Regions from separate parts of the Pseudomonas sp. DSP3-2-3 genome, predicted to be linked through region 2. Evidence: predicted binding sites of a transcription regulator. Region 2 holds the regulator's gene; the other holds the start of a gene.
What was found. Region 2 encodes FliA, which starts transcription of late flagellar genes. Its sites were predicted from a motif close to CTAAAGTTTNNNNNNNNNNNGCCGNTAA; they were not measured.

Region 1 (11,857 bases), on a different contig from region 2:
GCGGATCAACTCGAAGACGGGCGGGTTTTGAGCGGTGTCGGCGGCCAGTACAACTTTGTTGCTCAAGCCCACGCGCTGGAAGGCGCACGTTCGATTCTGATCCTGCGCAGCTGGCGCGAAGCGGGCGGCGAGGTCAATTCGAACATCGTTTGGGAATACGGCCACACCACGATTCCCCGGCACCTGCGGGACATCATCGTGACTGAATACGGCATTGCCGATTTGCGCGGCAAAACCGACTCCGCCGTCATCGAAGCCATGCTCAATATCAGCGACTCGCGTTTCCAGGTGGGCTTGATCGAGCAGGCGCAAAAAATCGGCAAGCTGCCCAAGGATTTCCGCCTCGACCCGCGCTTCGCGCAGAACTCCCCCGAGCGCTTGCAGGCGATTGCCGAGCAGTTTTCGCAGTTGTTTACCGAATACCCGCTGGGCTGCGACTTCAGTATTGAAGAGCGCGATTTGCTCAGGGCGCTGAACTGGCTGGAGAGCAAATTCAAGCTCACGGAAATCCTCGAACTGGGCAAAGCCACGCTGGACGCCCCGGAACCTTCGGCATTCCCGGCGCAGCTTGAGCGCATGCAACTCGATCAACCGCAGGGTTTGAAGGAAGAGCTGTATCAGCGATTGTTGTTGGCAGGGTTGCAGAGCACGGCCGGATCACAATCCGTGTAGGAGATTCCCGGTCGTCCAGACTCCGCTGTCGGGAAACAAACACCGGCCCCGCTCCAACGAGTTGCGTTCCGTCAGCATCAGGCAGACATCACACTCACCACCAACATCAGCCCCGCACCGATTCCCACCACGGCAAACAGCTGCCGCAATCGCGGCCCGGCGAGGTAGCGGGAAATCTGCCGTCCGGCGACCAGGCCGACCACCGCGCCTGCTGCAAATGGCGCGCCGACGGCCCAGTGCATCACGCCGCTCAGCGTTGCGGTGATCACGCTGCCGAGGGAAACCAGGGCAATGACCGCCAATGAAGTGGCCACCACGCTTTTCATGTTCAGGTCGGTGTAGCGCGTCAGCGCCGGGATTATCACGAAGCCGCCGCCAACCCCCAGCAATCCGGATAACAGGCCCGCCAGCATGCCGGTCAGCGTCAGCGCGCGCAGACACGGCATGGTCCAGCGCAAGCGACCTTGCAGCGGGTTCAGGACACAGGGCAGAAAATCCGGGCGGGTGGCTGACGGACCGTGGCGCAGTTCGCAGCTGGCTTTGCGGAAAATTCGCACGCAGGCATACATCAAGACCGCCGAGAACAGCAGCGCCAGCGGCGTGTTCGGCAGTTGATGGGCAAGCCACAACCCCAGCGGCGCGATGACGATGCCGATGCTGGCGATATAGCCCGCAGCGCGATAGCGCACGATGCCTTCGCGCAAACCCAGAATCGCACCGACCGCCGACGCCAGGCCGACTGCCAGCAATCCCACGGGCGCGGCCTCGACCATCGACAGGCCAAGACCAAACACCAGCAATGGCACGGCGAGAATGCCGCCACCGGCCCCGGTCAACGCCAATATCGCGCCGATCAACGTGCCCAGGCCTGCGCCCAGGAGTTGGTGCTCGTTCATGCGCCGTCCGCAATGCCGGTCGCGTCGCCGTCAATGATGACTGGGCGCCGGAGGTCATTGGGTGTTTGCATGGCATCGATTCCAGAAATGAGTGGCCGGTTCAAAGGACGTTCAGCGGAATTTTCAGGTAACTGATACCGTTTTCTTCCGGCTCCGGAAGGTGGCCGCAGCGCATGTTGATCTGCACCGAAGGCAGGATCAGCACGGGCATGTCCAGGGTCGCATCGCGGGCTTCGCGCATTTTCACGAAGGCTTCTTCATCAATGCCTTCGTGGATGTGGATATTGTCGGCGCGCTGCTCGGCAACGGTGGTCATGTATCGCAGTTCGCGGCCGTTTGGCAGGTAGTCATGGCACATGAACAGTCGCGTGCTGGCCGGGAGGCTGAGGATTTTATGAATCGAGCGATACAGCGTGCGGGCGTCGGCGCCGGGAAAGTCGCAGCGCGCGGTGCCGTAGTCGGGCATGAATAAGGTGTCGCCAACGAACGCCACGGTTTCGCCCGCCACTTCCACGAGGTAGGTCATGCACGCCGGAGTGTGGCCAGGCGTGTGCATCGCCCGCGCTTCAAGCGTGCCGATCTGGAATGACCTGCCGTCGCCCAGTAGCACATCGAACTGGCTGCCATCGCGGGCGAAACTGCCCGGCGCGTTGAACAGCGCACCGAACACTTTCTGCACCTGGGTGATATGACTGCCGATGGCGATCTGCCCTTGCAGCTGGTCTTTCAGGTACGCGGCTGCGGAAAGATGATCGGCGTGGACATGGGTTTCGAGAATCCATTGCACCGATGCCTGCAGCTCCCGAACGCGGGCGATCAAGCGGTCGGCGGACTCGGTGCCGGTACGCCCGGACTTGGGGTCGTAGTCCAGCACGCTATCGATCAGGGCGCAGTGTTTGCTGCCCAGATCCATGACCAGATAACTGATGGTCGAGGTGAGAGGATCGAACAATGCTTCGATGTACAAGCGCTCGCCAATGATCATGGGGTCTCCAAAACGGTTGTTGAGGCTGGCGGGTTGGGTATTCCCGACACCCTGCCAGCAAACAAGGATTCTGGTAGGAGGGGACTCGTCTGACTGATGAGAACCCCGTGGGACCGGATTTATCCGGGAAGAGGCCGGTTCATTCACTGCATTTGGTCGTCAGAAATGCCGTCTTCCCGGATAAATCCGGTCCCACATGTTAGTAATTGCCTACAAAAATGTAACAACCCCGCCCGCCAGGGACTTCACTCGTGCCAGCGATTCGACACGATAACCTTGGGCGTCCAGTTCGGCGCGGCCGCCCTGAAATGACTTCTCGATCACGATGCCCAGCCCGGCAACGGTTGCGCCGGCTTGCTTGATGATCGAAATCAGCGCCTGGGACGCCTTTCCGTTGGCCAGGAAGTCATCGATGATCAGCACTTTGTCATTGCTGTTCAGATGCCGTGGCGAAATGGCGACGGTGCTTTCGGTCTGCTTGGTGAACGAATACACCGTGGCCGACAGCAGGTTTTCCGTCAGCGTCAGGGATTGATGCTTGCGGGCGAAGATCACCGGCACGCCGAGCCGCAGGCCGGTCATGATCGCCGGCGCGATGCCCGAGGCTTCGATAGTAACGATCTTGGTGATGCCCGAGTCGGCGAACAGCGTGGCGAATTCATCGCCGATCAGCTGCATCAGCGCAGGATCGATCTGATGATTGAGAAACGCATCGACCTTCAACACCTGGTCGGATAAGACGATGCCTTCATCGCGAATTTTCTGGTGCAGTGCTTCCACGTCGGTTCCTCGGCTGCGCTGATGTGCGCAAAAAAAGTCAATTCTAGCGTTTGAGCATGGCACGAATATCCGCCAATGCCGTATTGCCGCGCACGGCTTTCACTTCAGTGGGTGTGTCGTCGTTGCCTTCCCAGGCCAGATCGTCCGGGGGCAGTTCGTCGAGGAAGCGGCTTGGCGAGCAATCGATGATCTCGCCATATTGCTTGCGCTTGGCGGCAAAGGTGAACGCCAGCGTCTGGCGCGCGCGGGTGATGCCCACGTAAGCCAGGCGCCGCTCTTCCTCGATGGTGTCGGCTTCGATGCTGGAGCGGTGCGGGAGAATTTCCTCTTCCATGCCCATGATGAACACGTAAGGAAATTCCAGGCCCTTGGAGGCGTGCAAGGTCATCATCTGCACACCTTCGGCGCCGTCTTCCTCTTCCTGCTGACGTTCGAGCATGTCGCGCAGGACCAGCTTGCCGATGGCCTCCTCAATGGTCATGGTGCCTTCCTCGTCTTTTTCGAGGGTGTTTTTCAACGCCTCGATCAGGAACCAGACGTTGCCCATGCGGTAATCGGCGGCCTTGTCACTGGAGCTGTTCTGCCGCAGCCAGTTTTCATAATCGATGTCCATGACCATGCTGCGCAGCGCGCCAATCGGGTCGTCCTGGGCGCATTGCTCGCGCACGCGGTCCATCCAGCGTTTGAAACGCTGCAAACGGTCGGTGTAGCGGCTGTCCAGATGCTCGCCCAGGCCGATTTCGTCGGTGGCGTTGTACATCGAAATCTTGCGCTCGGTGGCGTAGTTGCCGAGTTTTTCCAGGGTTGTCGAGCCGATTTCCCGACGCGGCACGTTGATCACGCGCAGGAAGGCGTTGTCGTCGTCCGGGTTTACCAGCAAACGGAAATACGCCATCAGGTCTTTCACTTCCTGACGTCCGAAAAAGCTGTTGCCACCTGACAGACGATACGGCACCTGATGGTGCTGGAGTTTTAGCTCGATCAGTTTCGCCTGATAGTTGCCGCGATACAGAATCGCAAAATCGCTGTAAGGCCGATCAGTGCGCAAGTGCAGGCTGAGAATTTCCACGGCCACACGCTCGGCTTCGGCGTCTTCGTTGCGGCAGCGGATCACGCGAATTTCATCGCCATGACCCATCTCGCTCCACAACTGTTTTTCGAAGGCGTGGGGATTGTTGGAAATCAGCACGTTGGCGCAGCGCAGGATGCGGCTGGTGGAGCGGTAGTTCTGCTCCAGCATGACCACTTTCAGCGACGGATAGTCGTCCTTGAGCAGCATCAGGTTTTCCGGCCGCGCGCCGCGCCAGGCATAGATCGACTGGTCGTCGTCGCCCACCACGGTGAACTGGTTGCGCATGCCGATCAGCAACTTCACCAGCAAATACTGGCTGGCGTTGGTGTCCTGGTATTCATCGACGAGCAAGTAACGGACCTTGTTCTGCCACTTTTCGAGAATGTCGGCGTGTTCCTGGAAGAGTTTCACCGGCAGCAGGATCAGGTCGTCGAAATCCACTGCGTTGTACGCCTTGAGCGTGCGCTGATAGTGGGTGTAGACGATGGCGGCGGTCTGCTCCTTGGGGTTGCGGGCGTTGGCCAGGGCTTCGGGTGGCAGGATCAGGTCGTTTTTCCACGAGCCGATCATGTTCTTGATCTCGTCGACCCCATCGTCGCCGGAATACTCCTTCTGCATGATGTCGGTCATCAGCGCTTTGACGTCAGTCTCGTCAAAGATCGAGAAGCCCGGCTTGTAGCCCAGCCGCGTGTGCTCCTTGCGGATCACGTTGAGGCCCAGGTTGTGGAAGGTGGAAACGGTCAGGCCACGGCCTTCGCCAGCGCGCAGCAAGGTGCCGACCCGCTCCTTCATCTCCCGCGCAGCCTTGTTGGTAAAAGTCATGGCGACGATGTATTGGGCACGAATGCCGCAATTCTGGATCAGATGAGCAATCTTGCGCGTGATCACACTGGTCTTGCCGGAGCCTGCGCCGGCGAGCACCAAAAGAGGGCCGCCGACGTAGTTCACGGCTTCTTGTTGCCGGGGATTGAGTCGGGACATAACAGGGAGAGGGTCACAAGCGAAATGGGCGGGCATTTTAACAGGCTGCGACGTTTGTGCGGCCACCGTCCGCCCCTGTACTTGCACTAAATATCGCTGCGCTATCTAATCCTGTAAGTTTTGTTACATTTGCGTACCAGTGCGCTGTAAAGGCGCTGGTTTGGCCCCGCTTCTTTGGGCTTTTTTGCTCGTCCTTGACGAGCCTAGGGAGCTAGCTTGTCTACGCTTTTCCAACCCGTGCGACTGTTATTGCTGGCCCAAGAGCCGGAATGGCAAGCATTGCTGCGCGTTTGCCTGGTTCCGCTGGATGGCATTGAATTGCTGTGTGGCGCGGACTGGAGTGAGGTCAGCGAGCATATTGTCGACCAGAGCAATACGGTATTGCTGACCACGCCCGCGCTGCAACCTGCGCCGGGGCGCTGCAGTTTGCCCGTCGTAATGCTGCTGGAGCAGGAACCGCCTGTCGGACCGGTCGGCGCTGTCGACTGGCTGGTGCGCGGCAGCCTGACGACTGACACCGTGCGCCGCTGCCTGCGGCATGTCCGCGAAAAAGGCTTGCTGGAAGACACACTGCAACGCCTGGCCGAACAGGACACGTTGACCGGCATCGCCAATCGCCAGGGTTTTCAGACGTTGCTGACCGCGCGTTTGCTGGAAAACGAAGGCCGTGGGCTGGCCCTTGGGCATCTGGATCTGGACAATTTCCGCCGCGCCAACGATGCCCTTGGTCATCAGGCGGGTGATCGGTTGATTCTGCAGGTCGTGGCGCGCCTCAAAAGCCAGTTGGAAGTTGGCGATCAGATAGCCCGTTTGGGCAGTGACGAATTTGCCTTGTTAATTGACACGCGGCGGGCGCCACGCCGCGCCGAGTGGATGGCTGAACGCATCACCGAAGCGCTGGCCGAGCCGTACTGGGTCGATGGCGAAAGCCTGCTGATCGGCTGCAGCCTGGGAATCGCCCACTCGCGCGCCCTGGCCGGGGCTGATCCGTTGATGTGGCATGCACACATCGCCATGCAACAGGCCAAAGGTGTTCAGGGCTGCACCTTTCATGTCTTCAACGAACGCATCAATCGCAATGCCCGCAGCCTCGCCGATCTGGAAAGCGAACTGCGTCGGGCGCTGCGGCGTGACGAGCTGGAATTGCACTATCAACCCAGGCTTTGCCTGACCAGCGGGCGCATCGTAGGCCTGGAAGCGCTGGTGCGCTGGCGTCACAAGGAACGTGGCTTGTTGCCGCCTAGCGAATTCGTGCCACTGGCCGAGCAAAGCGGCTTGATTGTGCCGCTGGGCTACTGGGTGATTTCCCGAGCCTTGCGCGACATGCAAGCGCTGCGCGAACTCGGCATGCCGCCGCTGCACATGGCAATCAACCTGTCGTTCCGCCAGTTTCAGGACAATCAGTTGCTGGCGACGTTGAGCCGTTTGATTGCCGACCGTGGCGTCGATGCGCAATGGCTGGAGTTCGAGCTGACCGAAACCGCCGTCATGCGCCGTAGCGATCTGGTCAAGCACACCATGGATGCGCTGGGCAGGCTCGGCGTGCGCTTTTCCCTGGACGACTTTGGCACCGGCTTTTCGTCGTTCGTGCATCTGAACAGCCTGCCCATTGCGCTGCTCAAGATCGACCGAAGTTTCGTCGCGGAAATGGAGCAGCGCGAAGAAAACCGCAAGCTGGTCCACGCCATGATCAATCTGGCTCACAACCTGAGCCTGGAAGTGGTGGCCGAAGGCGTCGAGAACGTCGAGCAACTGGCCTTGCTGCGCAGTTTTGGCTGCGATCAGGTACAGGGCTACCTCATCAGCCGCCCGCTGGCGATGCCGGGTCTGATTGAGTTCCTGACCTTCGATCAAGGTGTTTCGCGGTCGTTGAGTAGTTTTTGATCAGGAAAATCGCTTGAATTAACTGCGGTCCAACGGGCCCGGAACCGCGTTCAAGCCACCACTGCCGCACCCGCTTCGCGCCGTAACAACCGCGAAGTCTTCCTCTCAAACGCATAGGTCAGCGCCAGTGCCGAGCACAGCAAGCCGAGCGCCAGGCCCCACCACACGCCTACTGCGCCCTGATTCATATAGAAACCCAGAATCCACGCCGCAGGTGCTGCGACCAGCCAATAACTGGCCAGCCCGATCAGGAAGGTGGTCTTGGCATCCTTGAAACCGCGAATGGCACCCATGGCGATGGTTTGCGTGCCATCGAGGATTTCGAACCAGGCGGCAATCGCCAGCAGTTTTACCGCCAGATCGACAATGTCGGCGAACGCCGGGTCATTGATGTCCAGGAACAGCCCGATGATCAGGTGCGGCGCCAGCCAGAACAGCACGCCGAACGCGAGCATCACGCTGCCGCCGAAGACGATGCCCGCACGCCCGGCGGTCCGGGCCAGCAACAGATTGCCCGCACCGTAATGCTGGCCGATGCGCATGGTCACGGCGTAGGAAATGCCCACTGGAATCATGAACGCCATGGATACCGTTTGCAGCGCGATCTGGTGCGCAGCCATCTGCGTGCTGCCCATTGCACCCATGCAGAACGCGGCGAACGTAAACAACCCGGTTTCTACAGCGTAAGTGCCGCCAATGGGTAAGCCCAGGCGCCACAGCTCTTTGAGATGGCTGCGCGATAGCTGCCAGAAGCCCTGGCGAATCGGATAAGCCGCATAAGCCGGATGCCGCTGAATGTGCAGCGCAAGGATCAGCGCCATGACGTTGGTCACGATCGCCGTCACCAGCCCGATCCCCATCAAGCCCAGGTACGGCAACCCGAACAGGCCGTGAATAAACGCATAGTTGAGGCCGAAGTTGGCGGCCGCGCCGCCCAGGCTGATAGCCATGACCGGCCCGGCACGCCCCAGCGCACTGGTGAAACCGCGCAGCGCCATAAAGGTCAGCAAACCCGGCAGCGCCAACGGCAAAGTGATCAGGAACTGACCGGCCATGTGCACATTGTCTTCGGTCTGGCCCAGGTGTCGAAGAATCGGCTCCAGATTCCACAGTATCAACATCGCAATCAGCGCCATGCCCCACGCCAGCCAGATACCGGCCTGAACCAGCTGGGTCGCGCCTCTGCTGTCGCCTGCGCCGTGACGAATCGCGACCAGCGTGCCGACCGCGGCCATGACGCCAACGCAGAAAAACGAAATGAAGCTGTAACTGGCTGCGCCCAAGCCGCCGCCCGCCAACGCCTCGGGACCGATCTGGCCCATCATCACGGTGTCGGTGAACACCATCAACATGTGCGCCATCTGTGAAGCGATCAGCGGCCCGGCCAGGCGCAGGATGATCCAGAGTTCTTTGATGGCAGGTTGTTGCATGGCGATGGTGCTCGAATTCGAAGGTATTGATGAGCGGCACATTCTCGACAATTAGCCGCGCATGCACAAAGGGATAAATCAGATCAGTTGCATGAGTAAAACTCATGCTTGCGGATATGAGCTAAAGTTAGCTTTCCCCGCAGCAGGAAAGATCTGAATGGCCCGTAGTCTTGCTCCTCTCTATGCGCTTCGTGCATTCGAAGCGGCCGCGCGGCACAGCTCGTTCACCCGCGCTGCCGAAGAGTTATCCATCACGCAAAGCGCGGTCAGCCGACACATTCGTACGCTGGAAGAGCATTTCGCCTGCCGATTGTTTCAACGCAAGGGTCGCACCCTGCAACTTACCGAGGCCGCACGCACCTTGCTGCCCGGCGTGCGGGACGGGTTTTCGGCGCTGGAGCGGGCGTGCAGCACGCTGTTGAGCGACGAAGGTGTGCTGCGTATGAAGGCTCCGCCGACCTTGACCATGCGCTGGCTACTGGCGCGGCTCAGCCGTTTTCGCCATCTGCAAGTCGGTAACGAAGTTCAGCTGACCAGCGCCTGGGTCGAAATCGATGTGGTGGATTTCAGTCAGGAACCCTTTGATTGCGCGGTATTGCTCAGTCGCGGGCATTTTCCGGCGGACTGGGAAGCGATTTACTTGTTCCCTGAACTGCTGATTCCGGTCGGAGCGCCGAGCTTGCTTGAAGAGCTGCCCTGGGATATCGAGCGTCTGGCCAGCGCCGAACTGCTGCACCCGACACCGGATCGCCGCGACTGGCGAACCTGGCTGGAACGCACGGGTTTGTCAGCGCAGGTATCACTCAAGGGCGGCCAGGTCTTCGATACGCTGGAGCTGGGCATGATCGCTGCCGCCCGAGGTTATGGGGTGTCGATGGGCGATTTGCTGATGGTCGCCGAGGACGTGGCGCACGGTCGCATGAGCCTGCCGTGGCGCACCGCCGTGCACAGCGGCGAGGATTATTATCTGGTCTGGCCGCGTACGAGGCCCGGGACAGAGCGGCTGCGTCGACTGGGTGATTTTCTGCAAAGCGAAGTCCAGGCCATGGAGTTGCCGGACGTGGAAATTCTCAAGTAGATGGTCGGCGGATTTCAGTATCGCAATCGTTTGCTAATCCGACGGGTGCGCTCAAGTATTCATCTGAGTGGCCGATGTTGAGGGCATGGGAGCATTCGTACCAAAAAGCCAACGAAAAGCCCTAAAAATCAAATAGATAATTTACTGAACAGTCATTCGGGATCTAAAGATTCTAGCTGTTTGGTCAGGAGCCCTTATGTCAAAGCCCCGCGCTCGAATTGCCTCGCAACTCGGTATAGCTCTGGCCGTTATTCTGGCGGTTGTCATCAGCGGCAGTACCGTTTTTGCGTTGCGTTCACTGGACTCTGCCAACCTCGTCATTCGTGAAGAGCATATGGGCAGTGAAGCGCGGTTGCTGGCGGATCAGCTCACCACCTTTCATAGCACCTTGCGTGACAGCACCCAGCGCCTGGCCGGGTTGTTTGAAAAACGCTTCGCTGGTGGCCTGACTGTTCAGGCCGACAAACCTGTCACGGTCGCCGGGGTGCAGACGCCGGGTCTGTATGAAGGCGCCACAGCCCTGAACAATGACTTCACCGAAGTCGACAGCTTCCGCCAACTGACAGCCGGGGTTGCCACGGTGTTCGTGCGCAGCGGCGACGACTTTATCCGGATCAGTACGTCGGTGACCAAACAGGACGGCACGCGAGCCATTGGTACGCAACTGGACCACAAGAGTCCTGCGTATGACCGCTTGATCGCCGGACAAAGCTATGTCGGCAAAACCGTGTTGTTCGATCGCAATTACATGACGCAATACTCCCCGGTGCGTGACACCAGCGGCAAAGTCATTGCAGTGCTGTTTGTCGGCTTTGATTACACCGATGCGCAAAATGCTCAGTTCGAAAACCTGAGGAATTTCCGCATCGGCACCACGGGCTCACTGGCGCTGCTGGATGACCAAGGCCGCTGGCTGGTTCCACCGGCAGGCGCGCAAGCTCCGGAGCAGGCAGGCAAAACCGTCGCTGACGTCGTCAAGCAACCGGGCAAGGGTCAGTTCTGGAACGACACCGCTCAGGATTTCTACAGCGTTGCCCAGCCGTTCAAGGACGGCCCATGGACGGTGCTCGCGAGCATGCCGAAAGCTGAAATCAGCGCGGTGACCTGGAGCGTCGGCACGCAGCTGGCGATTGGCAGTCTGCTGGCCATGTTTATCGCGGTCGGTTCGGCAATCTGGCTGTTGCGCAGCAAACTGCAGCCGCTGTCCGATCTGGTGCGTCAGGCCGAAGCCTTGGGGGCCGGTGATCTGAGCGTGCGCCTGAATGTGTCCAGTCACGACGAAATCGGTCAGTTGGCGGGCAGCTTCAACAAGATGGGCGAGGCCTTGTCGACCATGGTTTCTCACATCCGCACTGCCGCGCAGCAAGTCAGCAGCCGCGCCCACGAATTGTCCGGCTTGTCGGGTGGTGCGTATGAAGGCATGGAGCAGCAGTCCGGCGAAATCACCAGCATGGCCGGTGCCGTTGAGGAGTTCAGCGCCACTTCCCTGAACATCGCCGACAATATGGGCAATACCGAACGTCTGGCCAGTGAAAATGCCCAGCAAACCCGTATCGGTCGCGCCTCGATGCAGGAAGCGTCCGCTTCCCTTGAGCAGATCGCTTCGTCGCTCAGCAGCACCGCTACGGTCATCGATACGCTTGGGCAGCGCTCACAGGAAATCGGCAGCATCGTCGGTGTGATTACCTCGATTGCCGATCAGACCAACTTGTTGGCCCTCAACGCAGCTATCGAAGCGGCGCGCGCCGGTGAACAGGGCCGTGGATTTGCGGTGGTGGCAGACGAAGTGCGCAGCCTCGCCTCACGTACGCGCAAGGCCACCGACGAGATTTCCGGCATGATCGCCAGCATCCAGCAGGAAACCGGCAACGCCATCAGCACGATGCAGGAGGGCAACGTGTTGATGCAGGAAGGTCTGTCGCGCAACGCCAAGGTCGCCGCCGCGCTGGCCCAGATCGACGAACAAAGCCGTTCCGCCGGTGAACAGTTTGCCGCTATCACCACTGCTACCCAGGAACAAAGCAGCACCGCGACCTTGCTCAGTAGCAACCTGCAAAGCATCGCCATGGCCAACACCGA
Region 2 (11,857 bases):
ACGAACAGACCTTGAGCTTTCTCCCGCGTCTGATCGTGATGCTGATTACCCTGATTGTTGCCGGTCCGTGGTTGCTCAAGGTGTTCATGGAATACATCCTGGCGCTCTACACCAGCATTCCAACCGTGATCGGCTAGCGCTTGTGGATGCTGTCCTTGCACTGACCGACGGGCAAATCGGCACCTGGGTCGCCAGCTTCATGCTGCCGATGTTTCGCATTACCTCGTTGTTGATGACCATGCCGATTTTCGGCACGACGCTGGTGCCCAGGCGCATTCGCCTGTACTTCGCGCTGGCCATTACCGTGGTGATCGCCCCCGTGTTGCCGCCCATGCCGCAGGTCAACGCGCTGGACCTCAGTGCGCTGTTGCTCATCGGCGAGCAAATCATCATCGGTGCCGGGCTGGGGTTGTTTCTGCAGTTGTTCTTTCAGGCATTCGTGATTGCCGGGCAGATCATCTCGACGCAGATGGGCATGGGCTTTGCTTCCATGATCGACCCCACCAACGGCGTCTCCGCCGCGGTGATCGGGCAGTTCTTCACCATGCTGGTCACCCTGCTGTTCCTGGGCATGAACGGCCATCTGGTAGTCCTGGAAACGCTGGTTGAAAGTTTCACCACGATGCCGGTTGGCAGCGGGCTGCTCGTGTCCAACTTCTGGGCGCTTGCCAACAGCCTCGGCTGGGTGATGGGTGCCGCGCTGACGTTGGTGTTGCCGGCGATCACTGCGCTGCTGGTGGTCAACATTGCCTTTGGCGTGATGACGCGCGCCGCGCCGCAACTGAACATCTTCTCTATCGGTTTTCCCCTGACGCTGGTGTTGGGTATGGGCATTTTGTGGATAAGCCTGGGCGACATTCTCAATCAGTACCAACCGCTGGTGGCTGATGCGTTGCGAACGTTCCGCGATATGGTGAGGGCGCGCTGATGGCCGAGGACGAGAATGGTCAGGACAAGACAGAAGACCCCACGGAAAAAAAGAAGTCGGAGGCCCGAAAAGATGGACAGATTGCTCGATCCAAGGAGCTCAACACTCTGGTGATCATGCTGGTCGGTGCCGGCGGGTTGTTGTCCTTCGGTAGCGATATAGCGCAAATGATGATGGAGTTGATGCGCTCCAACTTCATCATCAGTCGCGAAATGCTCATGGATCAAAGCTACATGGCCAGGATGCTCCTGAGCTCCGGCAAGCTGGCGCTGGTCGCCATGCTGCCATTTTTGGTGGCGCTGATGCTCGCCTCCCTCATTGCCCCGATTTCCCTGGGTGGCTGGCTATTCTCGGCCAAGACCATGGCCCCCAAGTTCAGCCGCATGAACCCGGCCTCGGGCCTCAAGCGCATGGTGTCGGCCTCGGCGCTGATCGAGTTGCTCAAGAGTTTCGGCAAGTTTCTGATTGTTCTGGTCGTCGCCCTGGTGGTGCTGGACAAGGATAAGGCCGACCTGATCTCCATCGCTCACGAACCTCTGGAAATGGCGATTATCCACAGCTTGCAGGTGGTTGGCTGGAGCACGCTGTGGATGGCCTGCGGTCTGATGATCATTGCCGCCATCGACGTGCCGTATCAGATCTGGGAAGCGCACAAGAAGCTGTTGATGACCAAGCAGGAAATCCGCGACGAGCATAAGGATGCGGAAGGGCGGCCGGAGGTCAAGCAGCGCATACGCCAGTTGCAGCGTGACATGTCCCAGCGTCGCATGATGGAGTCGATCCCCACTGCGGATGTGATCATCACCAACCCGACCCACTTCGCCGTCGCCCTCAAATACGATCCGGAGCAGGGCGGCGCGCCGATGCTGGTGGCCAAGGGTACGGATTTCATCGCCTTGAAAATCCGCGAAATCGGCGCCCACCATCAGATTCTGATTCTCGAATCGCCAGGGTTGGCGCGCTCGATCTATTACAGCACTGAGCTGGACCAGGAGATCCCGGCCGGGCTGTATCTGGCGGTGGCTCAGGTGCTGGCGTATGTCTATCAGATTCGCCAATTCCATTCGGGTCGCGGCAAACGGCCCGATCCGTTGGGGGATATCTCCATTCCGCCGGATTTGCAGCGTGATTCCTGATTGCGTTGCGCACAGCCGTAGGGGCGAATTTATCCAGATTCCGTTGGAGATTCTATGTCTGGGGGCAACCGCCAGGCGCCGCAGATGTATTGTCTGAACCGACGCCTTCCCGGCTAAAGCCGGTCCCACTGGATCGCGCTGATTGTGTGGGACCGGATTTATCCGGGAAGACGGCATTCCAGTAGACACAAATACAGCGGCTGTACGTCCTATCGTGAATGTTGCGTAGATCCGTTGGCGAGGCTTGCCCGCGAATCGATTTGGCGCACGCCTCAATCTCCGACTAAAGCTGACGCACCTTGAATGGCGCTGCGCCAACAGCATTTGCGGTGCGGCTTAGTCCGGTTTCGCCCTGACGGTCGACCCCCTTTGTTTCGGCAAAGGGGGGAAACCATTCTGCGCTGACGTCCGGCCCCTGCTTCGCAGGGGTTCCTTCGACTCCGGTGCCGTGGTGTGGGTACGCGCCGACGCGCGTTTGGCGGTGTCTACCAGATCGCGGCACGGAAAAGCGAAAATCAAAAGCCGAAGCCTCGGTTTCGTTACGACAGGTTGAGTCGCAATAGCCGACGCCACGTCCTACAGCCAATTCCCCAAATAATGGCCCTTTGTCCACTGTTGGAAAGCTTCTTGCAATAGGTCAATTCAGGTCGCCTTCGGCGTCAAAGTTTTGGTTTAGTGCAGGTGAAGAATCGGTGGATCGCTCTCAATTAATCAGTAGCGCACGCAGTAATCTCGCGGGTCTCGGTCGGGGCCAGTTAGGTGTGCCGTTGTTGCTGTTGGTCATGATGGCAATGATGATGTTGCCAATGCCGCCGTTCCTGCTGGACGTGTTTTTCACCTTCAACATCGCGCTGTCGATTGTGGTCCTGCTGGTCTGCGTCTACGCCTTGCGCCCTCTGGATTTCTCGGTATTCCCCACCATTCTGCTGGTGGCGACGCTGCTGCGCCTGGCGCTCAACGTTGCCTCGACGCGCGTGGTCATGCTCCACGGTCAGGATGGTCACGCCGCAGCCGGCAAGGTGATCCAGGCCTTCGGTGAGGTGGTTATCGGCGGTAACTACGTGGTCGGTATCGTGGTTTTCGCGATCCTGATGATCATCAACTTTGTGGTAATCACCAAGGGTGCCGGGCGGATTTCCGAGGTCAGCGCGCGTTTCACCCTGGACGCCATGCCCGGCAAGCAGATGGCAATCGATGCCGACTTGAACGCTGGGCTGATCGATCAGCCTGAAGCCAAGCGTCGCCGTCTCGAAGTTGCCCAGGAAGCCGAGTTCTACGGCTCCATGGACGGTGCCTCGAAATTTGTTCGCGGTGACGCCATCGCCGGTCTGTTGATTCTGTTTATCAACCTCATTGGCGGCATTCTGGTCGGCATGCTGCAGCACAACATGACGTTTGCCGATGCGGGCAAGATCTACACCCTGTTGACCATCGGTGACGGTTTGGTGGCGCAATTGCCATCACTGCTGCTGTCCACCGCTGCGGCGATCATGGTGACCCGTGCTTCCGGTTCGGAAGAAATGGGCAAGCTCATCAATCGGCAGATGTTTACTTCCCACAAGGCGCTGGCGGTTTCTGCCGGGATCATGATTGTCATGGGCCTGGTCCCGGGCATGCCGCACTTTTCCTTCATCAGCCTCGGGCTGGTGGCGGGCGGTGTCGCTTACTTGCTGTGGAAAAAGCAGAACGTGGTCAAGGTCCAGGCGTTGGAAGAGGTCAAGCGCCAGCAGGAAATGCTGCCGTCGCCAACCCGGGTTCAGGATTCCAAGGAGCTGGGCTGGGATGACGTGACCCCCATCGACATGATCGGCCTGGAAGTGGGCTACCGCCTGATTCCGCTGGTGGATCGCAATCAGGGTGGTCAGTTGCTGGCGCGCATCAAGGGCGTGCGCAAGAAGCTCTCTCAGGAGCTAGGCTTTCTCATGCCCACTGTGCATATCCGTGACAACCTGGATCTGGCGCCCAGTGCCTATCGTTTGACACTCATGGGCGTGACCCTGGCCGAAGCCGAGATTTACCCGGACCGGGAATTGGCGATCAACCCCGGTCAGGTGTTCGGCACCCTCAATGGCATTACCGCCAAGGACCCGGCGTTTGGTCTGGAAGCGGTCTGGATCGAAATCAGTCAGCGCAGTCAGGCGCAGTCCCTGGGTTACACCGTGGTGGATGCCAGTACGGTAGTGGCAACGCACCTTAACCAGATTCTTTATAAACACTCTCATGAGCTGATTGGGCATGAAGAAGTCCAGCAATTGATGCAATTACTGGCTAAAAGCTCGCCAAAACTGGCTGAAGAGCTGGTTCCGGGGATTCTTTCGCTGTCGGCGTTGCTCAAGGTCCTGCAGTCGCTTTTGGCCGAACAAGTGCCTGTTCGCGACATTCGCAGCATCGCCGAGGCCATCGCGAACAATGCCATGCGGAGTCAAGATACCGCCGCGTTAGTCGCGGCAGTACGCGTCGGATTAAGCCGTGCAATCGTGCAAAGCATTGTAGGGATTGAGCCGGAGCTGCCAGTTATCACTCTGGAGCCAAGGTTGGAACAGATATTGCTCAATAGTTTGCAGAAGGCAGGTCAGGGTCAGGAAGAAGGCGTTCTGCTTGAGCCAAGCATGGCTGAAAAGCTCCAGCGTTCGTTGATCGACGCGGCGCAGCGGCAGGAGATGCAGGGTTTGCCGGTTATTCTTTTGGTTGCAGGCCCGGTTCGCGCCATGTTGTCACGCTTTGGACGACTGGCTGTGCCGAACATGCATGTGTTGGCGTATCAGGAAATTCCTGACAACAAGCAAGTCACCATCGTAGCGACTGTCGGGCCTAACGGCTGAGGTAGTGAGTCATGCAAGTTAAGCGATTTTTCGCCGCCGATATGCGTCAAGCCATGAAACTGGTTCGCGATGAGCTGGGCGCAGAAGCGGCCATCATCGGCAACCGGCGGATTGCCGGTGGCGTGGAGCTGACTGCTGCGCTGGATTACAAGCTGTCTGCCCTGGCGCCTCGCGTGCCGAACATCGAGCTTGAAGACGAACTGCGCAAAACCCAGTCGCGGATTGTTTCCGCTCAGGCTGAACTGAACAATCGTGGCGACAGTGACCCGTCAGTCAACCGTCAGTTGTTCGCCGGCATGCCGCTCAGCGCTGCCGACACGCATATCGAACCGACACTTGAAGAACCACCGCGTCCATTCGTGCAAGCTCAAGCAGCCCCGTCCGAACCGGCTGGCGGCCAGCGCGCTTACGAAAACATGCGCTTCGAATTGAATGGTCTGCGTGAACTGCTGGAAGTCCAGCTGGGTTCGCTGGCCTGGAATCAACTGCAAGGCAGCCGTCCGCAGCAGGCCAATCTGTGGCGTCGCCTGCAACGTATCGGTCTGTCCGGCCCGCTGTCCCGCGATCTGCTGGCGATGGTCAGCGAAATTGAAGAGCCTCGTCAGGCCTGGCGCATGCTGCTGGCGCACCTGGCGCGGATGATTGCCACCCCGGAAATCGAGCCCCTTGAAGAGGGTGGCGTGATTGCCATGGTCGGCCCGGCTGGCATGGGTAAAACCACCACACTCGCCAAACTGGCAGCGCGCTATGTGTTGAAGTACGGCGCACAGAATATCGCTCTGGTGAGCATGGACAGTTTTCGCATCGGCGCTCAGGAGCAACTCAAGACTTTGGGTCGCATCCTCAATGTGCCGGTGACGCATGTCGATCCAGGCCAGTCGCTGGCTCAGGCACTGGAGCCGCTGCTGCGCAAACGCGTGGTGTTGATCGACACCGCAGGTCTGCAAGCCAGCGATCCGGCCCTGCGCATGCAACTCGAAAGCCTCGCCGGGCGTGGCATCAAGGCGCGTAATTATCTGGTGTTGGCAACGACCAGTCAGAAGCAAGTGCTGACCGCGGCCTACCACAGTTACAAACGTTGCGGTCTGGCCGGGTGCATCCTGACCAAACTGGACGAAACCGCCAGCCTGGGCGAAGTGCTCAGCCTGGCGATCAGTCATGAGCTTCCTGTTGCCTACCTGACTGACGGACCGCGAATACCTGATGATTTACACCTTCCGCGTCGGCACCAATTGGTGACTCGTGCGGTCAATGTGCAGATGCAGGAAGAGCCTAGCGAAGAAGCGATGGCGGATATGTTTGCCGACCTGTATCACAACCCCAGCAAGCGGGTGGGTTAGGTGAAACGAACTACTGGAATTTACCTGCATCGATGGTCTGCCACGCATTGTTCCTCAGCGAACGTGCAGCCCCCAATGTGGCTTGGGTCTACGCAAGACAAGGTAATGAAATAACATGGGCAGCATGCATCCCGTACAGGTGATCGCGGTGACCGGCGGCAAAGGTGGCGTCGGTAAGACTAACGTGTCAGTGAACCTCTCGCTGGCCTTGGCCGAGCTTGGCCGGCGCGTCATGCTGCTGGACGCTGACCTTGGCCTGGCCAATGTCGACGTGTTGCTGGGGCTTACGCCCAAGCGCACCCTTGCCGATGTCATTGAAGGCCGTTGCGAATTGCGCGACGTACTGCTTCAAGGGCCGGGCGGGATTCGCATCGTGCCAGCCGCTTCCGGCACGCAGAGCATGGTGCATCTGACGCCGGCGCAGCATGCCGGTCTGATTCAGGCTTTCAGCGATATTGGCGATAACCTTGACGTACTGGTCATCGATACGGCCGCCGGCATTGGCGAGTCGGTGGTGAGCTTTGTGCGGGCCGCCCAGGAAGTCTTGCTGGTGGTGTGCGACGAACCGACCTCGATCACTGACGCCTACGCGCTGATCAAGCTGCTCAACCGCGACTACGGCATGAATCGCTTCCGGGTCCTGGCCAACATGGCCCAGAGCCCGCAGGAAGGCCGCAACCTGTTTGCCAAGCTGACCAAAGTGACCGACCGTTTCCTCGATGTTGCCCTGCAATACGTCGGCGCCGTGCCTTACGACGAGTGCGTGCGCAAGGCGGTGCAGAAGCAGCGTGCCGTTTACGAAGCGTTCCCGCGTTCCAAATGCTCCCTGGCCTTCAAGGCCATCGCGCAGAAAGTCGACACCTGGCCGCTGCCGGCCAATCCGCGCGGTCATCTTGAGTTCTTCGTCGAGCGACTTGTCCACCAGACATTTGCGGGGCCTGTCCAATGACAGCCAGCGGCTATCAGATGTATAGCAAGACCTCCAAGAACTCTCAGTACGAGCTCATCGAGCGCTATGCGCCGCTGGTCAAGCGCATCGCCTATCACTTGCTGGCGCGTTTGCCGGCCAGTGTCCAGGTCGAGGACTTGATCCAGGCCGGGATGATCGGGCTGCTTGAAGTGTCGACCAAATACGACTGCACAAAAGGCGCGAGTTTCGAAACCTATGCGGGTATCCGGATTCGTGGCGCGATGCTCGATGAAGTGCGCAAAGGTGACTGGGCACCACGTTCGGTTCACCGCAATACGCGCATGGTCAGTGACGCAATTCGCTCAATTGAAGCTAAAACAGGTCGTGACGCTAAAGATCACGAGGTTGCGGCCGAACTCCAATTGAGTCTCGATGATTATTACGGGATTTTGAACGATACCCTGGGCAGCCGCTTGTTCAGTTTCGACGACCTGTTGCAGGACGGCGAACATGAAGGGCTGCACGAGGACGGCGCAAGCGGTTCGCTTGAGCCGTCGCGGGATCTGGAAGACGAACGTTTCCAGGCCGCGTTAGCAGATGCGATTGCCAATTTGCCAGAGCGCGAGCGACTGGTGTTGGCGCTGTACTATGACGAGGAGCTGAATCTCAAGGAAATCGGTGAGGTCCTTGGGGTCAGCGAGTCGCGAGTCAGCCAGTTACACAGCCAGTGCGCAGCTCGTTTGCGAGGGCGTTTGGGAGAGTGGCGAGCGCGTTGACAGGTATGGCGCATCCGTAGGGTTGCGCTGTGCGTGTAAGCCGGCTGTGCAAAGCGTTGTGTGGGGAGATGGACAAGGCGGGAACCGGTCATTGGCGCTACTGCGAGCTGTTGGAAGGTGGTTTACCTCTCTGGCGGCAAGTCGAGCTGCTGCCCGGTTTCTTGACTGTTGATTTACCAAGCCCGTCGTCGTTTTAGTACAGCCGATGTGAGCTGTGCCGGTATTGATTGAACAGCGCGTTCAGGTGCTGAACGCGTTAAAGACTGCTTGGAGGTCGAATTGGACAAGAACATGAAAATCCTCATCGTTGATGACTTCTCAACGATGCGGCGGATCATCAAAAACCTGTTGCGTGATTTGGGATTCACCAACACGGCCGAAGCCGATGACGGACTCACCGCGCTGCCAATGTTGCAGAGCGGTGCTTTCGACTTTCTGGTCACTGACTGGAACATGCCAGGCATGTCCGGCATCGACCTGTTGCGTCAGGTGCGCGCCGATGAACGACTCAAGCACCTTCCGGTGCTGATGGTCACGGCCGAAGCCAAGCGCGACCAGATCATCGAAGCGGCCCAGGCTGGCGTCAACGGTTATGTCGTGAAGCCATTTACGGCCCAAGTGCTGAAAGAAAAGATCGAAAAGATCTTCGAGCGCGTCAATAGCTGATGTTTGCCGCGAGGGCGCTATGGAGCATAAAGAGACATCTCAGGGCGACTTTGAGTCAACCCTGAAAAAACACGCGCATGAGCTGGTGATGTGCCTTGAAAAAGGCCGTTTCGGCGAAGCCGTGCAATTGATCCATGAGCTGAACCAGACGCGTGATCGCGGCTTGTATCAGGAAGTCGGCAAGCTCACCCGCGAGCTGCACAGCGCGATTGTCAATTTCCAGATTGACCCGAACATGCCTCAGGCCGAAGAAGTGTCCCAGATCACGGATGCTACCGAGCGTTTGTCGTATGTTGTCAGGCTTACCGAAAATGCGGCCAACCGCACGATGGATCTGGTTGAACAAAGTACGCCCTTGATGAATGGCTTGAGTAACGACGCCAAAGCGTTGAGCCAGGACTGGGGACGTTTCATGCGTCGGGAAATCGGCGCTGAAGAGTTTCGTGAGCTGGCCAAACGTGTCGACGGCTTTTTGACGCGCAGCGAGCGGGAAACTCACGAAGTCGCTGCCCACCTCAATGACATTCTGCTGGCTCAGGATTACCAGGACCTTACCGGTCAGGTCATCAAGCGCGTCACGCAATTGGTCACTGAAGTTGAGAGCAACCTGCTCAAGTTGGTGCTCATGGCCAGTCAGGTCGATCGCTTTGCAGGCATCGAACATGACGATGAATCCATCCTCGCAGAAAAAGATCCACAAAAAGGTCTCTCTCAGGGTGAAGGTCCGCAGATTCATGCCGATAAACGGGAAGACGTTGTGTCCGGACAGGACGATGTAGACGATCTGCTATCGAGCCTTGGCTTCTAGGTCTGTTGACGGTTAATTTTAGGGAGCACCCCAATGAGCTTCGGCGCCGATGAAGAAATCCTTCAGGATTTTCTGGTAGAGGCCGGCGAAATTCTGGAGCAATTGTCCGAACAGCTGGTCGAGCTGGAAAGCCGACCTGATGATGCTGACTTGCTTAATGCAATTTTTCGCGGTTTTCACACTGTAAAAGGCGGCGCCGGCTTCCTCCAGCTCCATGAGCTGGTGGAGTGCTGCCACATCGCCGAGAACGTCTTCGACATCCTGCGCAAGGGTGAACGTCGCGTCGACTCCGAATTGATGGACGTGGTGCTCGAAGCACTGGATGCGGTCAACGGTATGTTCAGCGAAGTTCGCGAGCGTACCGAAGTCACACCCGCCACGCCGGAATTGCTGGCGGCGCTGGCGCGTCTTGCCGAGCCTGCAACCGCAGACGAAGTAGCCGCTGCGCCCGCTCCGGCAGTGATCGAGGAAGCGCCGCCTGCTTCCGACGAAATTACCGACAACGAATTCGAACTGCTGCTGGACTCGCTGAATGCGGTCAAGGCTCAGGCAGCCGAGTCAGCCAGTGCGCCTGCTGCGGCAGCGCCGGTTGCTGCCCCTGCTTCGGCAGCGGCCAGCGATGAAATCAGCGACCAGGAATTCGAATCGCTGCTCGATCAATTGCATGGCAAAGGTCAGTTCGCGGTCGATGCCGTCGCAACGCCAGTGGCTGCTGCGGCTCCGGCTGCCAGCACCGGCGCTGCGGCGAGCAATGAAATCACCGACGATGAATTCGAAGCCTTGTTGGATCAGCTGCACGGCAAGGGCTCGTTTGACGCCACTGCTGCGGTAGCGCCTGCGCCTGTCGTTGCAGCGCCGGCTGCTCCGGCTGCTTCGAAAAGCAATGAAATCTCAGATAACGAATTCGAAGACCTGCTGGATCAGTTGCACGGCAAAGGCAAGTTCGAGCCTGAAGCCATAGCTGCTGCGCCAGTCGCGGCAGCTGTTGCCAAGCCAGCGCCTGCTCCGGTTGCCGCAGCCAAACCGGCGCCAGCTCCGGCTCCGGCAGCTGCGCCAGCGCCCGCCAAGGCCGCTGCACCTGTTCCAGCCAAGGCTCCGGCTGCGGCGAGTCCGGACAAGCCGGCTTCCGAAGCGGAAACCACTGTGCGGGTTGATACCGCGCGGCTGGACGAGATCATGAACATGGTCGGCGAGCTGGTACTGGTGCGTAACCGTCTGGTGCGCCTGGGCCTGAACAGCGGCGATGAAGCCATGTCCAAGGCGGTGTCCAACCTGGATGTGGTCACCGCCGATCTGCAGACTGCGGTGATGAAAACCCGCATGCAGCCGATCAAGAAAGTTTTCGGGCGCTTCCCGCGTCTGGTTCGCGACCTGGCCCGCCAGCTCAAGAAAGAGATCAACCTGGAACTGGTCGGCGAAGAAACCGACCTGGACAAGAACCTCGTCGAGGCCCTTGCCGATCCGCTGGTCCACTTGGTGCGCAACGCGGTCGACCACGGTATCGAAACCCCGGAAGAACGCGAAGCCTCAGGCAAGTCCCGTGGCGGTCGTGTGATTCTCTCGGCGGAACAGGAAGGCGACCATATCCTGCTGTCGATTTCCGATGACGGCAAAGGCATGGACCCCAATGTCCTGCGCGCCATCGCGGTCAAACGCGGTGTGATGGACAAGGACGCGGCCGATCGCCTGAGCGACAGCGACTGCTACAACCTGATTTTTGCACCGGGTTTCTCGACCAAGACCGAGATTTCCGATGTGTCGGGTCGTGGCGTGGGCATGGACGTGGTGAAAACCAAGATCGCCCAGCTCAACGGCACGATCAATATCTACTCCACCAAGGGCCAGGGCTCGAAGATCGTCATCAAGGTGCCATTGACCCTGGCGATCATGCCGACGCTGATGGTGATGCTCGGCAACCAGGCTTTTGCTTTCCCGCTGGTCAACGTCAACGAGATCTTCCACCTGGACCTGTCGACCACCAACGTTGTCGATGGTCAGGAAGTGGTCATCGTGCGCGACAAGGCGCTGCCACTGTTCTATCTCAAGCGCTGGCTGATCAGCTCGGCCGCTCACGAAGAGCAGCGCGAAGGTCATGTGGTGATCCTGTCGGTCGGCACCCAGCGAATCGGTTTTGTCGTCGATCAGCTGGTAGGTCAGGAAGAAGTGGTAATCAAGCCGCTGGGCAAGATGTTGCAAGGTACGCCAGGCATGTCGGGCGCCACCATTACCGGTGACGGTCGCATTGCCTTGATTCTCGATGTACCGAGCATGCTCAAGCGTTACGCCGCCCGGCGTATTTGATTCCGGTGTCGCGGGCGACGTCTGTCGCCTGCGTAACCTAATGGAGTGTTTATGGCAGTCAAGGTCCTGGTGGTGGATGATTCCGGTTTTTTCCGCCGCCGCGTCACGGAAATCCTTTCTTCGGACCCGAACATCCAGGTTGTCGGTACGGCAACCAACGGCAAGGAAGC

Region 1: a site for FliA is predicted at 9,829-9,856, ahead of ACP7E4_RS29410 (methyl-accepting chemotaxis protein). Genes of this name have one in related genera too.

The regions. Positions count from the first base shown of each region.
Region 1 is NZ_JAFCXH010000052.1:9,185-21,041, forward strand. It holds gene ACP7E4_RS29370 (acetyl-CoA hydrolase/transferase C-terminal domain-containing protein) at 1-672, shown strand, start outside; gene ACP7E4_RS29375 (sulfite exporter TauE/SafE family protein) at 750-1,568, opposite strand; gene ACP7E4_RS29380 (MBL fold metallo-hydrolase) at 1,669-2,553, opposite strand; gene ACP7E4_RS29385 (xanthine phosphoribosyltransferase) at 2,764-3,333, opposite strand; gene rep (DNA helicase Rep) at 3,377-5,386, opposite strand; gene ACP7E4_RS29395 (putative bifunctional diguanylate cyclase/phosphodiesterase) at 5,603-7,270, shown strand; gene ACP7E4_RS29400 (NorM family multidrug efflux MATE transporter) at 7,321-8,700, opposite strand; gene ACP7E4_RS29405 (LysR substrate-binding domain-containing protein) at 8,858-9,778, shown strand; gene ACP7E4_RS29410 (methyl-accepting chemotaxis protein) at 9,975-11,857, shown strand, end outside.
Region 2 is NZ_JAFCXH010000006.1:199,623-211,479, reverse strand. It holds gene ACP7E4_RS09880 (flagellar biosynthetic protein FliQ) at 1-137, shown strand, start outside; gene fliR (flagellar biosynthetic protein FliR) at 200-928, shown strand; gene flhB (flagellar biosynthesis protein FlhB) at 928-2,064, shown strand; gene flhA (flagellar biosynthesis protein FlhA) at 2,757-4,886, shown strand; gene flhF (flagellar biosynthesis protein FlhF) at 4,898-6,226, shown strand; gene fleN (flagellar synthesis regulator FleN) at 6,342-7,175, shown strand; gene fliA (RNA polymerase sigma factor FliA) at 7,172-7,912, shown strand; gene ACP7E4_RS09845 (chemotaxis response regulator CheY) at 8,204-8,578, shown strand; gene ACP7E4_RS09840 (protein phosphatase CheZ) at 8,598-9,386, shown strand; gene ACP7E4_RS09835 (chemotaxis protein CheA) at 9,420-11,687, shown strand; gene ACP7E4_RS09830 (protein-glutamate methylesterase/protein-glutamine glutaminase) at 11,739-11,857, shown strand, end outside.